3 regions of the Planococcus dechangensis genome follow, and region 1 is predicted to be linked to each of the others. Evidence: riboswitches for the same ligand, from Rfam matches in the RefSeq annotation. Region 1 holds a riboswitch; each other region holds the start of a gene.
What was found. A riboswitch is a leader RNA that binds a small molecule or an ion and turns the genes downstream of it on or off. The one in region 1 is predicted to bind lysine.
Positions count from the first base shown of each region.

Region 2: another riboswitch for lysine. It lies ahead of ACFO5U_RS13655 (Na+/H+ antiporter NhaC family protein); the one in region 1 lies ahead of dapA (4-hydroxy-tetrahydrodipicolinate synthase).
Region 3: another riboswitch for lysine. It lies ahead of ACFO5U_RS03145 (aspartate kinase); the one in region 1 lies ahead of dapA (4-hydroxy-tetrahydrodipicolinate synthase).

Region 1 covers NZ_JBHSGL010000005.1:1,590,826-1,596,472, reverse strand. The annotation lists gene ACFO5U_RS11010 (cell wall-binding repeat-containing protein) at 1-502, shown strand, start outside; gene ACFO5U_RS11005 (STAS domain-containing protein) at 635-1,471, shown strand; gene dapA (4-hydroxy-tetrahydrodipicolinate synthase) at 1,509-2,399, opposite strand; lysine riboswitch at 2,526-2,704, opposite strand; gene ACFO5U_RS10995 (class I SAM-dependent methyltransferase) at 2,884-3,480, shown strand; gene ypfJ (KPN_02809 family neutral zinc metallopeptidase) at 3,538-4,380, shown strand; gene ACFO5U_RS10985 (TraB/GumN family protein) at 4,510-5,647, shown strand, end outside.
Region 2 covers NZ_JBHSGL010000014.1:34,148-39,794, reverse strand. The annotation lists partial or broken gene ACFO5U_RS13665 (sulfite exporter TauE/SafE family protein) at 1-735, shown strand, start outside; gene ACFO5U_RS13660 (bifunctional metallophosphatase/5'-nucleotidase) at 748-2,091, shown strand; lysine riboswitch at 2,163-2,343, shown strand; gene ACFO5U_RS13655 (Na+/H+ antiporter NhaC family protein) at 2,456-4,030, shown strand; gene ACFO5U_RS13650 (sodium-dependent transporter) at 4,230-5,647, shown strand, end outside.
Region 3 covers NZ_JBHSGL010000005.1:19,995-25,641, reverse strand. The annotation lists gene sdhA (succinate dehydrogenase flavoprotein subunit) at 1-708, opposite strand, end outside; gene ACFO5U_RS03150 (succinate dehydrogenase cytochrome b558 subunit) at 754-1,365, opposite strand; gene ACFO5U_RS03145 (aspartate kinase) at 1,749-2,975, opposite strand; lysine riboswitch at 3,079-3,254, opposite strand; gene uvrC (excinuclease ABC subunit UvrC) at 3,295-5,088, opposite strand; gene trxA (thioredoxin) at 5,142-5,456, opposite strand.

The DNA of each region.
Region 1 (5,647 bases):
CAACTTTGCTGATTCTTTGTCGATTTCCCCGGCAGCAGGCCATATTGAAGAACCGATTCTTCTTGTGCCAGCGTCAGGCGCTGTACCAACAGTCGTAGCAGACTATATTAAGGCGAACCAGCCAGAATTTCCATTTATCATTGGCGGTGAAAAAGCGGTCGCTCCTTCAGTGGAAAAACTGTTTAAAGAAGAAACAATCCGCCTTGCAGGTGTAAGCCGTTATGATACAAACCAGGCAATCAACGATTTCATGTATGAAATTGATTTGTACGATGAAACTTCTGATATCTACATCACAACCGGCACAAACTTCCCGGATGCATTGTCCGGCAGCGCGCTTGCTTCACTTTGGCCAGATCCGCTTGTGTTGACTGCGCCAACTCCGACAGCAGCATCTAAGCAGCAAATCAAAGATTATTCGACGAATGATACTTTCCATTATATTCTCGGCGGTGAAAAAGCAGTTTCTTCTGACACGCTAAAAAAATTGTTCGCAAAATAAAAATAGCTAAAGCGTCTGCCGGCTGGCGGGCGCTTTTTTTTCCGTGAATCAAAAAACTATTTCTTGTTTAAGAAAATAGGTATAATGAGAGGGTTGCATCATTTAAGTGAAGAGCAATTGATGGAGGTTCCAATGGAAAAGTCAATGGTATTATTCGGTAAACGAGTGGAAGAAGATAAATATATGATCGCGCAGCTGATTCAAGAAGAACGGCGAGCTGCTTTGCCAAGTCAAGGCATTGAGGAAAATCAGGAGTTTGCAGAGCTGGTGCTGAATGAACGCGCCCGCTTTATCGAATTGCTTGGCAAATCGATGCAAGACAGTTGCAATGAAGAAAAAATCATGGCAGATGTAGCTGCTTGGGGCGAGGCGACAGGGAATTTCTTTCTTGAACAGGGAATAACGCTCGATTTGGCATTGGCGGAGACGGCTTTATACCGCAAGCATATTGCGACATTGATCAAGAGCGAAGGGCGCCGTTTGAATATTTCCCCGGAAATAACGTACGATGCAGCGGAAGTATTGCATGCATTGCTGGATCATGCGACGTATTCCTATACACATGCCTATACGGTGTCTTATCAGAAAAAGCTGGAGATTGCCCGCAAGGAATTTCTGGAATTGTCTGCTCCGGTTGTGCCGATCAGCGATTCAGTCGCGATCTTGCCGATTGTCGGCAGCATCGAAGTCGACCGGGCACGTTATATCCTAGAACGCACGTTGCTTTCGGCAAGTGAGTTGAAGATCAATACTTTGATCATTGATTTGTCGGGTGTCGTCCGTGTCGATACAATGGTCGCAGAACAGGTCGTCAAAATTATCCAGTCGCTGGGGCTTATCGGTGTTGAGGCGATTTTAACGGGTATCCGTCCGGAAACTGCCCAGTCGCTGACGACACTTGGTGTCGATGTCAAAACTTTGACCGTCGGCGGCAGTTTGAAGCGCGCGTTAGAAAAGATCTACAAATAAAAAATTCCGCAAATCGATATCGATTTGCGGAATTTTTTTAGTTCGTCACCGTATCTTGGTTCGTGACCGGCAAAAATTGCTTTAAGGTTTCGGTTTCTTCCGCCGTTAAAGGCAGCATCGGCAAGCGCACGCCTCCGACCGGTATGCCCGATAGGTTGAGTGCCGCTTTTACTGGGCCCGGGCTCGGTGCTGCGAACAATGCTTTCATTGTCGGCAACAATTGGCGATGAAGCGCTGCGGCGCCGGACGTATCACCTGTGCGGAACAATTTGATCATGTCCTGCATTTCGTTTCCGATAATATGGGAAGCGACCGAAACGATTCCCACACCGCCGATGGAAAGCATCGGCAAGGTCAAGCTGTCGTCGCCGCTGTAAACGGTGAAGCCATGTTCGGTCCGTTCGATGATTTCAGATGCCGCATCGAGGTCGCCACTCGCCTCTTTCACACAGGTGATGTTGTCGATCCGTGACAGGCGGACAATCGTGTCGACCTCCATATTGACAGCGCTGCGGCCCGGGATATTATAGAGCATCACCGGCAAGTTTGTTGCTTGTGCGATCGCTTCGAAATGGCGGTACATGCCTTCTTGAGACGGTTTGTTATAGTAGGGGGTGACGAGCATAATCCCGTCAACACCTGCTTGTTCTGCTTGCTGCGTCAATGCGACAGAAGCGCGTGTATTGTTCGATCCGGTGCCCGCGATGACTTTCGCGCGCCCATCGGCTACCGTTACCACGTGAACGAACAGCGCCACTTTTTCGTCTGTCGACAAAGTCGGCGATTCGCCGGTCGTCCCGGCGACAACAATGCCGTCCGATCCGTTATTGATTAAATGTTCCACGAGATTTGTTGTTGCTTGAAAATCGATTTCACCGTTTGCATCGAATGGCGTTGCCATCGCAGTGATCACTTGACCGAAATTCATAGAGAACACACCCTTTTCTAAGTTTTTTTCAAAAATTAGAGGTGGGGGCCGGTCCGGAGTAAACAAAAAAGCAGCAACGGGGGCCCGCTGCTGCCGTTAGAAACAATGTTTACCAATCGTTCCTGTTCGTCAGATAGCCCTCCATATAGTTTCCTATATGACAGTCCTGCACTTCTTGAATGCAGAACCAGTGCATGAGAATATGAGTATCCCATCACTTCGGCAAATCCCCCTTTCAGCAATCGTCTTAAGAGCTCATACTCCTCGAATTGCGTACTGATGGTCTTTGCGCCTCTATCCTCGCTTCACTAAGGAAGCAAGAAATTATTGAATTAGCTGTAATATAACAGAAATATGGAAGCTTGGCAAGCGAAAAAGAATGGTTTGTCCAATGAAAATTATGTTTATAGAAGGAGGACGGATCTATCCCGCTTTTTCGTGTTCACTGTATATATTTTATACAACTATAAAAGGAGGAATCTGTATGGATGACCGGCATATGGACCGGCAATTGAATGTCCACACGGGCGGCGAGCAGATGGGCTTTCATGCTTCGATGCATGAGCACCGCTTTGAAGTGACGCCGTATGCCTGGCTTCAGGCGCTGTTTCAGCACCATCCGCTAGCAGGGGCAGGGCGTCTTGTCGATTTCGGCAGCGGCAAAGGGCGCTTGAATTTCTATGCCCATCAGCTGTTTGGTACCCCGTCGAGTGGCGTGGAGGTTGACCCGTCGCTCCATGAGGCGGCGCTGCGCAATTTAAAAAACTTGAAGGGCAACCCCCATATCGAATTCTGCAATGGGTATGCCCAGGACTATCGTATACGGTCAGACGACCGGTGGTTTTATTTCTTCAATCCATTTTCCGATCCCGTGTTCATGAAAGTGGTCGGCCGTATTCTGCGCTCTGTTGCCGAATACCCGAGGGAAGTGGACATCATCTTGTTCTATCCCTCTATCGAATATATCGACTTTTTGGAGAGGCGCACGGCATTTGAATTGTTCAAGGAAATTCCGCTGCCCGACAACGCCGGCGATCCGCGCGAAAAGTTTTTGGTGTACCGGCTGCCACTATGGGATTAAGCTAGGGCGTAAAGCGGGTATAAGTGGTAAAAACGAATGTGGAAAGAAGGTCTACTTATGAAATGGAAAGGTCGTGCGGGCAGTCGAAATGTCGAAGATAGAAGGGGGCGCGGAGTCGGCGGTCCTGTAATTGCCGGAGGAGGCATCGGAGGACTGCTGATTGTGCTGCTGATTACGTTTCTTGGCGGCGATCCGGGTGCGATTCTCGGCGGCGAAGGGGCAAACTCCACGAGCGAGCCGTATGTCGCAAGCGAGCGGGAAGAAGAGCTCGCGGACTTTGTTTCGGTCGTGTTGGCAGATACCGAAGAAGTATGGGCGGAAGTGTTTGCAAAAGAAGGCATGGAATATGTCGAACCGACCTTGGTGCTGTTTTCCGGCAGTGTGCAATCGGCATGTGGCATGGCGGGTTCTGCGACAGGGCCTTTTTACTGCCCGGCGGATTCCAAACTTTATATTGATTTGAGTTTTTACGATGAGCTCGAGCGGCAATTCAATGCACCAGGAGATTTTGCGATGGCTTATGTCGTCGCCCATGAAGTCGGCCACCATGTACAGAACTTGCTCGGCGTTCTCGGGGATGTACAGCAAGCCCGTAATCAGTTGAGCGAGACTGAATACAATCAATTACAGGTTCGCTTGGAACTGCAGGCGGATTATCTGTCCGGCGTCTGGGCGCATCACGCGCAAGGCATGGGGTATTTGGAAGAAGGAGACCTGGAGGAAGCGCTGAATGCGGCAAGTGCGGTTGGGGACGACACGATTCAGAAGCGGACGCGCGGCTACGCCGTTCCGGATAGCTTTACGCACGGCACGTCCGAACAGCGTAAAGAGTGGTTCTATAAAGGTTTCCAAGCTGGCAATCTAGACGAAGGAAACACGTTCAACTCACTTGACTTATAAGCTTTCGAAAAGATTGATATTTTGCGCTTGGTGATTCATTATAAAGAATAGACAGTCTTTTTCATCGGCAATCGGCATGAAAAGGAAATCTTATTCTATGAAGGAAGTACAATGATGACAGCAGAAATAATGACGGAAGAAAATATCACCCGTCTCGAAGTGGACGGCAAACAATTGATTTTGATCGGCACGGCGCATGTTTCCAAGCTGAGCGCACAACAAGTGAAAGAAGTGGTCGAACTCGAACGTCCTGATTCAGTGTGCATCGAACTCGATGCGCAGCGCTACGATTCGGTCATGCAGGACAAGAAATGGAAAGAAACCGATATATTTAAGATCATCAAGGAAAAAAAGGCCAGTTTATTGCTGATGAACCTGGCGATTTCCTCATTCCAAAACCGCTTGGCCGATCAGTTTGGCATCAAGCCCGGCTCGGAAATGATCCAAGGCATTCACTCAGCAGAAGAAACCGGTGCGGAGCTGGTGCTTGCTGACCGCAATATCCAAGTGACGTTTTCGCGCATTTGGGGCAATATCGGGATGATGGGCAAAGTGCAGCTTATTATGTCGGTATTCTTCAGCATTTTCAGCAAAGAATCGATTTCTGAAGAAGAGCTCGAAAAGATGAAACAGCAGGATACATTGAACGCGGTGATGGATGATTTCACGAAAGCATTCCCGCGCATCAAAAAGCCGCTCATCGATGAACGCGACCAATACTTGGCGCAGAAAATCAAGGATGCGCCGGGCAAAAAAGTCGTTGCCGTCCTTGGTGCGGCACATATCCCCGGCATCACGCGTGAAATCCACCATGAGCAGGATTTAGCGGCGCTAAACACCGTGCCGGCTAAGTCGAAATGGCCGAAAATCATCGGCTGGGCCATTCCATTGATCATTTTGTCGATCATTGGCTATACATTTTACGCAAATCCTTCTGCCGGAATCGAACAGACGATCAGTTGGGTGCTGTGGAACGGTTCGCTTGCGGCAATTGGCGCAGCCATTGCATTCGGCCATCCACTCGCGGTTCTTACCGCATTCGTGGCAGCGCCGATTTCTTCGCTGAATCCGCTCGTGGCGGCCGGTTGGTTCGCTGGCCTTACACAGGCGTTCATCCGCCGGCCGAATGTCGGGGATTTTGATAATTTGGCAAAAGACGTCTTCACCGTCAAGGGCTTTTGGGACAATAAAGTGACGCGCGTGCTGCTCGTCATTGTCTTGACCAACCTGGGAAGCTCGCTCGGGACATTCATCGGAGGCGCCGACG
Region 2 (5,647 bases), on a different contig from region 1:
TTATTTTTAGGTTCGGCCATCAGTTTTTTTCCGGGTTTGTCCCCACAGGAAATTGTCGGCCTGTCCGTCATCATGATGATCTTTACCGGTTTATCATCAACGCTTGCCTATATGAAGATGGGCACCGTTGATTATCGAAGTGGCTTTATCTTTTTTCTCGGCAGCGCGCCAGGAACGGTGATCGGCGCACTGGTGAACCGCAATCTTGATGTCCCATCGTTTCAATTATATTTCGGCTTATTACTGGTGTTTCTATCCTTGCTTTTGCTATTGAGGGACCGGTTGAATTCGGTCAGTTGGTTTGTCGAACGGGGCAAAAAACGTGTTTTTCACGACCGCAAAACAGATAAGCGCTATGTTTACGGATACCCGCTTTGGTTTGCGCTCGGTTTGACTTTCATTGTCGGTTTCGCTTCAGGGCTGTTTGGCATCGGCGGCGGTGCGATTCTTGTGCCGGCGATGATTTTATTGTTTTTGTTCCCGCCGCATGTGGCGGTCGGCACATCCATGCTCATGGTCTTTTTATCGGCGATTGTGAATTCAGTCACCCATATTTCCCTAGGCAATGTACCGTGGATCTTTACGCTTGCGGTTGTTCCGGGCGCCTATATCGGTGCGAAAATCGGCGCAAAGCTTAATCAAAGCATCAAATCCGAGACATTGGTCTTATTATTGCGCATTGCATTATTGTTATTCGGGCTTCGCTCGATTTACGAAGGAATTTTCAGTTCATAAGAGGTGTTGTACATGAGCGAAACCATTCATATTTATCATACGAACGATTTACACAGCCATTTTGAACACTGGCCGCGCATCAAAGCGCTGCTGACTGAGCGCAGGCGTTGGCATGAAGAGGCCGGCGATGCTTGCTTGGTGCTCGATGTCGGGGATCACGCTGACCGCTCTCATCCATTCACTGAAGGAACAGCAGGCAAAGGAAATGTCCAATTGCTCAATGAAGCGGGCTACGATGCGGTGACGATCGGCAATAACGAAGGCATTACATTGTCGAAAAAAGAGTTGGATGAACTATACGTGCAAGCCGATTTTTCTGTCGTCGTCGCCAATTTGGTAGATCTCGATGGAAACCAGCCGGAATGGGCGATACCAAGCCATATTATCGAAACGAAACAAGGCCTCAAAATCGGGTTGATCGCAGCAACTGCCGAATTCACGCCTTTTTACCGCCGTCTTGGCTGGAACGTGACAAACGGCAGGGAAGCAATCAGGCGGGAAGCAAAAAAAATCCGGCAGGCAGTCGATTACATCATTTGTTTGTCGCATCTTGGCATTAAAGAAGATGAACTATTGGCCGCTGAATGCCCTGAAGTGGATATTATCTTAGGTGCGCATACACACCATCTGTTTCATCAAGGAAAAGATATTGAAGGCACATTGCTTGGTGCTGCCGGGAAGTTCGGTTTTTATGTCGGCCATATTGAAATCGATGGTGCAACCGGCAAAATGTCAGCTGAAGTGATCGAGACCGATCGATTGCCGGAAGTCGATGAAGGGTTCAATGAACAATTGATCAGCATCGGCAAGCAGCAATTAGCCGAGACGGTCTTTTACAACGAAGAGCATTTGAAAGCCGAATGGTTCAAAGCTTCGCCTATGGCAGAGTTGTTCGGGTCTGCATTGATCGAGTTTACTGCAGCTGATTGCAGTCTTTTCAACGCAGGAATTTTTATGGAAGATATGTCGCGGGGCGAGATGACACGCTATGACTTCCACCGCATGCTGCCGCATCCGATCAACCCGTGCGTCATTCAATTGAGCGGCGCAGAGCTGAAAGAAATCTATTTGCAATCATTGAACGAGGACTGGCCGCAACTCGAACTTAAGGGCATGGGATTTCGAGGGACGGTGTTTGGGCGCATGATCCACAGCGGCATGGAACTGCATGGCCATCAATTGATGGTGGGTGGCAAGAAGGCAGATCCGGAACATATTTACCGCTTAGCCACACTGGACCTTTTCACATTCGGTTATTTTTTTCCAGCGCTCAAGCGTGCTCCGAAAACGTATTTCATGCCTGAATTTTTACGTGATGTGTTCGGAGACTATTTACGGATGAAAGCACATAAATAGAAGAAACATTCGGAATCGACTGTTAGTTGATTTTCGGCCTTGTTTGGGATATGCTTTTGATGAATTAGATATCGATGGGTAGAGGCTGCAGCCTTCATCAGTAGAATGTGCGAGTTTGACCGCGTTGACCGCATTCGAAAGGGAAGCTTGCCGAAATTCCCGCTTCCGGGTCAAGAAGCGGCGATTGGGGGCATTTCAAAAAGGAATGCCACTGTCATGTTGCACAAGTGCACATGAAGAGCTACAGGGTTGTTTGATGCTTGAGCACACAGACGAATTGTAGAAAGCCGTTTTATCCATTGGATGAAACGGCTTTTTTTCGTGGAGTCCTACGCCATCACAATGAATAGGAGGAAATCTAATTATGGAAAACACAATCTTTTCGGTACTGCCGCCGATTATCGCCATTGCCATGGTGCTTTTGACGAGGCGCGTGCTATTGTCACTCGGCGTCGGCATCGTGGCCGCTGCATTTCTGTTGACTTCTTTTGCACCAGTGGAAGCGTTAACAGAACTGGCCACCTCGTTTGCTGTCATTTTTTGGGACGGCGGCTTTAATGCCTATAATGTCTTTATCATTTTGTTTTTGTTGCTGCTCGGCGTCATTACGGCTTTTGTCAGCTTATCCGGAGGAAGCCACGCATTTGCGGATTGGGCATCTGCTCGTGTTAAAACACGCCGCGGGGCTAAACTGGTCACGGTATTCCTCGGCATCCTCATTTTCATCGACGATTATTTCAACGCATTAGCTGTTGGGCAAGTAGCGCGTCCGATTACAGACCGCTACAAAGTGTCGCGCGCGAAACTTGCGTATTTCATCGATTCCACGGCCGCACCAATTTGTGTTGTTTCTCCAGTATCGAGTTGGGGAGCTGCGATCATCGGCATTATCGGCACCATTCTTGCAGGCCAGACATTCCTGGACTACTCAGCTTTAGAAGCATTCCTGTGGATGGCCCCGATGAACTTTTATGTTATCGCGGCACTTGCAATCGTCTTCTTCGTCGCTATTCGAGATGTAGACTTCGGGGAAATGAAAAAGCACGAACATTTGGCCATAACAGAAGGACGTTTGTTCGATCCGGACAAAGTCATTCCAGGCGAGATGAAGGAAGATTTCCCGAGTCATTCTCATGGCAGAGTCCGCGATCTCGTATTGCCGATTGTATTATTGATTGTCGGAACGGTTTCAGCGATGATCTGGACCGGCTATCTCAATTCCGGCGAAGTATTCGACATCTGGTTGATTTTCGAAAATACCGATGTACCTTTAGCGCTTCTAACAGGTGGTCTCATCGGTGCACTTGCAGCCATCATTTTATATGCGCTGCAAATCAAGCGCAATGAAGCAGCAGAAGCACATTGGATTGCTAGAGGGATCTGGGCTGGAATCAAATCCATGTCAGGTGCTGTTTTTATTCTTATCTTCGCTTGGGCGTTAACTTATTTGATTGGCGCGCTTGAGACGGGTACTTACTTGGCGGATGCTGTAGCACAGGGCAATGTTCCAACAAGCATTTTGCCGGTATTGTTGTTCTTGCTCGCTGGCGTCATGGCATTTTCCACCGGTACTTCGTGGGGATCTTTCGGGATCTTGCTCCCGATTGCCGGGACGATCATGATCCAGGCAGAGCCTGAATTATTGTTGCCTTCATTATCCGCCGTATTGGCAGGGGCTGTATTTGGAGATCATTGCTCGCCGATTTCCGATACGACGATTCTTTCGTCAACTGGCGCTGGCAGCAACCATTTGGATCACGTTATCACACAATTGCCGTATGCACTGACTTCAGCAGCTGTGGCCTCTATAGGGTATATCGTCATAGGCTTTAGCGGCTCGTTGCCATTAGCACTTGGAGCGGTGGCTATTGTACTCGCAATACTATTCGTTTTCTGGTCAAGACGTACAACTTTAATGGAAAAACACACTCAAAACTAAGTTCTTGAAGGCGGAGATGCTACATCTTCGCCTTTTTATTATTGTCATAATAGTTTTTTTGAAAAATTTATAGAAATTATCTTTACTTTGAAGGATGTGCTCGTTATACTAAATTTAGATTCCACAATAATCTGAATATAAACAAACTTCCTATTTTTCTGTTAAAAAATTGGAAGTTTACCACAAAGGGGGAAGAGAGATGGAACGTTCTTCATGGGGGACACGAGCCGGTTTTATTATGGCTGCTGTCGGCTCGGCAGTAGGGTTAGGGAATATTTGGCGATTCCCGTACGTAGCATACGAAAATGGTGGGGGCGCATTTTTTATTCCATATTTGTTCGCTCTTTTAACAGCCGGTATTCCAATTCTTATATTGGAGTTCACGATCGGCCATCGTTATCGCGGATCCGCACCACTTTCATTCTTTAGAATGAGCGGCAAGAAAGCTGAATGGCTCGGATGGTGGGCGATGTTTGTGTCGTTCGTCATATCGGTGTATTACGCAGTCATCATCGCTTGGGCGATGCGTTATACATTGTTCTCGTTCAATCAGGCATGGGGAGAGGACACGGAAGCGTTCCTGTTCAATGATTTTCTCCAGCTTACTGTGTCGCCAGGTGAGACCGGGGGAATCGTCTGGGGCATCTTTATACCGCTAGTTATCGTCTGGGCCATTACATTAGGCATTCTGTTAGCCGGCGTAAAACGCGGCATTGAAATGGCCAACCGTATCTTCATTCCGACACTGGTGGTCATTTTCATCATCATCGTCATCCGCGCAGTGACACTTGACGGTGCTATGTTGGGGCTGGATGCATTCTTCAGGCCGAATTTTGACGCCATAATGGATCCAACCGTTTGGGTTGCAGCATATGGCCACATATTCTTCAGTTTATCTGTCGCCTTTGCGATCATGATAACGTACTCCAGTTATCTGCCGAAAAAATCGGATATTACAAATAACGCGTTCATTACCGGTTTTGCGAACTCGAGTTTCGAGTTGTTGGCTGGTATCGGGGTATTCGCAATCCTCGGTTTCATGGCGACACAATCAAATGTCGCTGTAGCGGATGTCGCTTCTGCAGGTGTCGGGCTCGCGTTCGTCGTATTCCCGGCAATCATCAATGAATTCCCGGGAATGAATGGCCTCTTTGGCTTCTTGTTCTTCTTGTCGCTGACACTTGCGGGATTAACCTCCCTCATGTCGATCACTGAAACCTATGTGGCAGGATTCACTGAGAAATTCGGAATTTCAAGACGCAAAGCCGTAGCGTTCGGCGGCGGGCTTGCTGCATTGATTTCGGTTCTCTTTGCTACACAAGGCGGTCTGTTCTTCTTGGATATCGCCGATTACTACATCAACCAATTCGGTGTCGCAGCTGTTGGTCTTGTAGAAGTCATCATGGTTGTCTGGATCTTGCGCAAAGCGGATGATTTGAAGTCGCATGCCAATGCGATTTCCGATATTCCTCTCGGCGGCTGGTGGAAATTCAGCCTCGGCATCATTACGCCGGTCGTTCTCGGATACATGATGTTCGGATTGCTGCGCTTGAACATCTTCCAGCAATTTGATACAGAAACAGGAAACTATGAAGGCTACTCCAATATGTTCACATT
Region 3 (5,647 bases), 1.6 Mb from region 1:
GTGAATTTGGATGAATTCGCCGTTCGCATAATACGCGCCTTGCTGATAAACGATCGAGGCCGCAGAACCTGTGTTGATAACAGAGTTCGTGGATTTTCCGAAGATAATCCCCGGTCCGCCGGTTGCCATGATCACGGCATCAGCGCGGAACGATTTGATCTCCATTGTCGTCAAGTTCTGGGCAGTGATGCCTCTCGATACGCCTTGCTCATCAAGAACGAGGCCAAGGAATTCCCAGCCTTCGTATTTGGTGATCAAGCCTGCTACTTCATAGCGGCGGACTTGCTCATCAAGTGCATAAAGCAATTGCTGGCCGGTAGTAGCGCCTGCAAATGCCGTTCTGTGGTACATCGTGCCGCCGAAACGACGGAAATCGAGCAAACCTTCCGGCGTACGGTTGAACATGACACCCATACGGTCAAGAAGACGGATGATTTCTGGTGCAGCATCTGCCATCGCTTGAACCGGCTTTTGGTTCGCCAAAAAGTCGCCGCCATAAACGGTATCGTCAAAGTGAATTGCTGGGGAGTCCCCTTCACCTTTTGTATTCACCGCTCCGTTGATGCCGCCCTGTGCACACACAGAGTGAGATCGTTTTACCGGAACGATGGAAAATAGATCGGCAGGTGAGCCTGCTTCAGCAACTTTGATCGCTGCCATAAGACCTGCTAGGCCACCACCGATAATAGAAACTTTGCCTTTCGCCATTGTAGTATTCACTCCTCTTTTAGTTCACCAATGTTTGAACCATTCTTAAACGAACGCAAACAATGCTCTGATACCGATGATTGTTAATACAATAAAGACTAGAAGTGTGAAATAAGTTGAGTAGCGTTGTGCTTTTTCTGAAACCGTGATTCCCCACGTTACAAAGAAAGACCACAATCCGTTCGCCAAGTGGAACGTCGCAGCTACAACACCCAAGATGTAGAATACAAGCATGAATGGGTTCGACAAGATGTTTTCCATCATGCTGAAGTCCGCTTCTGCTGCACCGATTGCAACTTGGAATCTTGTCTCGAAGACGTGCCATGCGATAAAGACCACAAGGAAAATTCCCGTATAGCGCTGCGCGACAAACAACATATTACGCATATAGCTGTAATGACCCGGGTTGTTTTTCGCTGTGAACGCTATGTATAATCCGTAGAAAGCATGATACATTAGCGGCAAGTAGATGACAAAGATCTCCAAGAAGTACACGAATGGAAGATTTGCCATGAAATGAGCCGCACGGTTAAACTCCTCCACCCCTTGCGTAGCGAAATGGTTGACGATCAAATGCTGCGTCAGGAATAAACCGATCGGAATGACTCCGAGTAAAGAGTGCAGCCTGCGCATTAAAAATTCACGATTGTTATCCAAAAATTTTACCCCCCTCAAAACATTAGTTGGCAATGTGAAAAATATTCTTATATCAACAAAATATCTTCGCATTGCAATAAGCATCATGTACAAGAATATGACATATTTATTGTACTCCCCCCCTCTAGGAGCGTCAAGGCAATGAACACTTTTAGAGCAGTAGAAACGGGGCTTTCATTGGCTTTCTCGCTATATTAAATAGGTAGGAAATCATGCAAAGCTATACTTCAACAAGCTATAGCGACTGCCATAAGCGCATTTTTCAGGCTTTTCTATTCAAAACCGGGACCTGTATAACCCCGATAGAGATTTGAACAAATTGTGAATTTTTACACAAGCCGTTTTTTCCGCAAAAAAAGCCCGCTTTACGCGGGCTCAGTTGATTATTGTACGGTAGCAGGGGTTAATCCGTAGGCATCGTGAAGTGCATTGGCTGAACGCTTCATCGTATCCGACGGAACTACGACCGATATTTTGATTTCTGAGGTACTGACCATTTTCACCGGAACATCCTGCCCTCGGAGAATGTCGAACATTCTCGCTGCGACTCCAGGATTAGACACCATGCCGGAGCCGACGATCGATACTTTCGCCAAACCGGTTTCAACATCCATTGCTGTAAAGCCAATGTGCCCACGGGCTTCCGATAACACGCGCTTAGCCTCTTCTAGGCTGTCTTCTTTAATAGAGAATGACACCGATGGCGGAAACTCGTCGCTGATGCTTTGGACGATGATATCCACGTCGATCAAGTGTTGTGCAAGTGTCGTGAAAATATTGGCGAGAGAGCCATTGAAAGGTTTGCTATAGCTGACCGTAATGCGCGCAATGTCAGGTTCGAACGCTACGCCACGGACGATTAGATTTTTTTCCACTGTGATCACCTCTTGAATAGTTGTTCCCGGTTCATCCGAGTAGCTGGCACGGACCGATAAGGGCACTAAATTGTTTTTCGCGAATTCCACGGCACGTGGATGAAGGACGCCAGCTCCGAGATTGGCCAGTTCGAGCATCTCATCATACGAAATTTGTTCCAGCTTCCGTGCTCCTGTCACATAGCGCGGGTCGGAAGTATAGACGCCATCGACGTCTGTATAGATTTCGCATTTTTCCGCTTTTAAAGCAGCAGCCAAAGCGACAGCGGTCGTATCCGATCCACCGCGACCGAGCGTCGTGATATTGCCGCTACGGTCAACGCCTTGGAATCCGGCGACCACACAAAATAAGCCTGAATCGAGTGCATCTTCGAGACGCTTTGTATGGATTGTTTCGATGCGTGCATTGCGCGGGACCGATTCGGTTTCGATGCCGGCTTGCCAACCCGTAAAGCTGAGTGCGTCATGGCCTAGCTTTTTAAATGCCATCGCTAGCAAGGAAATGGTCACTTGTTCACCTGTCGCCAGCAGCATATCCATCTCCCGCTTAGGCGGCTCTTGTGAGATGTCACTTGCTAAGCCGAGTAATGCGTCTGTTGTTTTACCCATTGCCGATACGACGATGACGACGCGCTTGCCTTGTTCTTTTTCCCGGATGGCGCGTTTTGCCACACCGAGAATCTTTTCAGGAGTCGCCACAGACGTCCCCCCGAATTTCATTACGATTGTTGTCATTTCCTTCACTCCCACTTAAATTAAGTGGCCCTCAACAAAAAGGAGGCAACTCGCCGATTGCTCGGCAAGCTACCTCCCTTCTCATGTACGAATTTGTCCGTCCATGTGAGATAGCCCTCCAGAGTTTGCACTCTGACAGCCCTGCATTTCTTAAATGCAGAACCAGCGTATGCGCAAGCAGTGCGCCATACACTTCGGCGGCCGTCCCTTTCGGCATTCTTCTACGATTCTGCAAATCTCGGAATGCTTACTAATGGCGTCCGCGCCTCTATCATCACTTTTACAAGTGATTCAAATGTGGTTATACAATAACACGTTCTTATTCCTGTTGCAACGGTTGTTGCTGAAAATGCTGCTCGATTTGCTGCGCCAGCTTCTGCGGAATGCCCGCTTGCTGGATTTCTGCAGCGTTTGCTTCTTTGATTTTCCGCACAGACCCGAAATGCTTGAGCAATTGCTGTTTGCGTTTCGGACCAACACCTTCGAGGCCATCGAGTGCTGACTGGATCGAATTTTTGCCGCGCAATTGGCGGTGGAATGTAATGACAAAACGGTGGACTTCATCTTGGACGCGTTGCAATAAATAAAATGCTTCGCTCGTGCGTTTCAGCGGCACCGCTTCAACAGGGTTTCCGTAAAGAAGCTGTGAGGTCTGGTGTTTGACGTCTTTGGCCAGCCCAGCAATCGGAATGTCCAATCCGAGTTCATCTTCCAATATTTCACGCGCCGCTTCGATCTGCCCTTTGCCGCCATCGATGATGATGAGGTCAGGAAGCGGAAGGCCATCTTTCAAGACACGGCTATAGCGTCTGCGGACGACTTCCCTCATAGCCGCGTAATCATCCGGTTTCGAGCCGGTACGCGTTTTGTATTTACGGTAATCTTTTTTCGATGGTTTTCCATCCACAAAGACGACCATCGCCGATACCGCATCTGCTCCTTGGATATGGGAGTTATCAAATGCTTCGATGCGCAGCGGCGTGTGGATGTTCATCGCTTCCCCTAGATCTTTGCATGCGCCGACTGTCCGCTCTTCTTGGCGTTCAAGCAATTGGAATTTTTCTTTGATGGCGATTTCGGCATTCTTACGCGCCAACAGCACCAAATCCTTTTTCTTTCCACGCTGTGGTACTAGTACTTTAGCGCCCAACCATTCTTTTAGAAATTCTTCATCTTCTGCTTCCGGAAGCAAAATTTCCTGAGGTTTGATGTGATCCGGCTTTTCATAGAACTGCCCGAGGAACGTCAAAAATTCTTCTTCCGGGTCGCGGTAAAGCGGAAACATCGAGACTTCCCGCTCAATCAATTTGCCTTGACGGACGAAAAATACTTGCACACACATCCAGCCTTTATCAACAGCATAAGCAAAAACATCTCGATTGGTGAAATCGTTCATCGCCATCTTCTGTTTTTCCATGACCGTTTCGATATGGCTGATTTGGTCGCGGTATTCTTTCGCGCGTTCAAACTCCAGATTATCTGCAGCTTCGCTCATTTTTTGCACTAAGTCTTGCTTTACTTCGCGGAATCCCCCATTGAGGAAACGGGTGATGCCGTCAATCATTTCACGGTAGGTCTCTTTTTCAACCGGCTTGACGCACGGCGCGAGGCATTGGCCCAAATGATAATACAGGCAGACACGGTCAGGCATCGTATGGCATTTGCGTAACGGATACAAGCGATCCAAAAGCTTTTTCGTCTCGCTAGCCGCATAAGCATTCGGATAAGGGCCGAAGTACTTGCCTTTGTCTTTTTTCACTTGCCGCGTAATGACCAATTTCGGATGGCGTTCGCCTGTGATTTTCAAATACGGATAAGTTTTGTTGTCTTTCAGGCGGATATTGTATTTCGGGTCATGTTTTTTGATGAGCGTCAACTCGAGAATCAACGCTTCCTTATCGGAAGAAGTGACGATGTATTCAAAGTCTTCGATTTCGTTGACGAGCCTTTGTGTTTTCGTGTCGTGGCTGCCTGTGAAATAAGAGCGCACACGATTTTTCAACACTTTCGCTTTGCCGACATAAATGATCGTCCCTTGTCGGTCTTTCATCAAATAACAGCCCGGTTGGTCAGGTAAAACCGCCAATTTATGCTGCATCATTTGATTTATCATTTTCTCACCCTATTTAAAAAACCGGGTTCCACGAATGGGACCCGGTTTTGGAATTATGCGTGTTTTTCAACCAATTCAGCCAAAGCTTCTTTCGGACGGAAGCCGACAACTTTATCGACTGTTTCGCCATTTTTCATCAAAAGAAGTGTCGGGATGGACATGATGCCGTATTCGCTAGCTGTTTGTTGATTTTCATCAACATCCACTTTTACGATTTTAACTTTGTCGTCCATGTCTGCATCTAGTTCTTCAAGAACTGGAGCGATCATTTTACAAGGCCCGCACCATGCTGCCCAAAAGTCTACTAATACTAGACCGTCTGAAACTTCCTGTTTGAAATTCTGATCTGTTCCTTTAACGATTGCCATGTATAATTCCTCCTTAAGTGATAACCAAACTATATTGTGATTATAGCAGACGCATTATAGCGTAGCTATTTATTTGCCTAGTCTTTCCATACCCGGCTGTTGTTGCCGGTAAACGAAAGATTAAACTAAGAAGTTGAGTCTGCAGTTGCTTTCCGTTTCGGCGCTCGCTTTCCGCGGGCACAACATCAGCC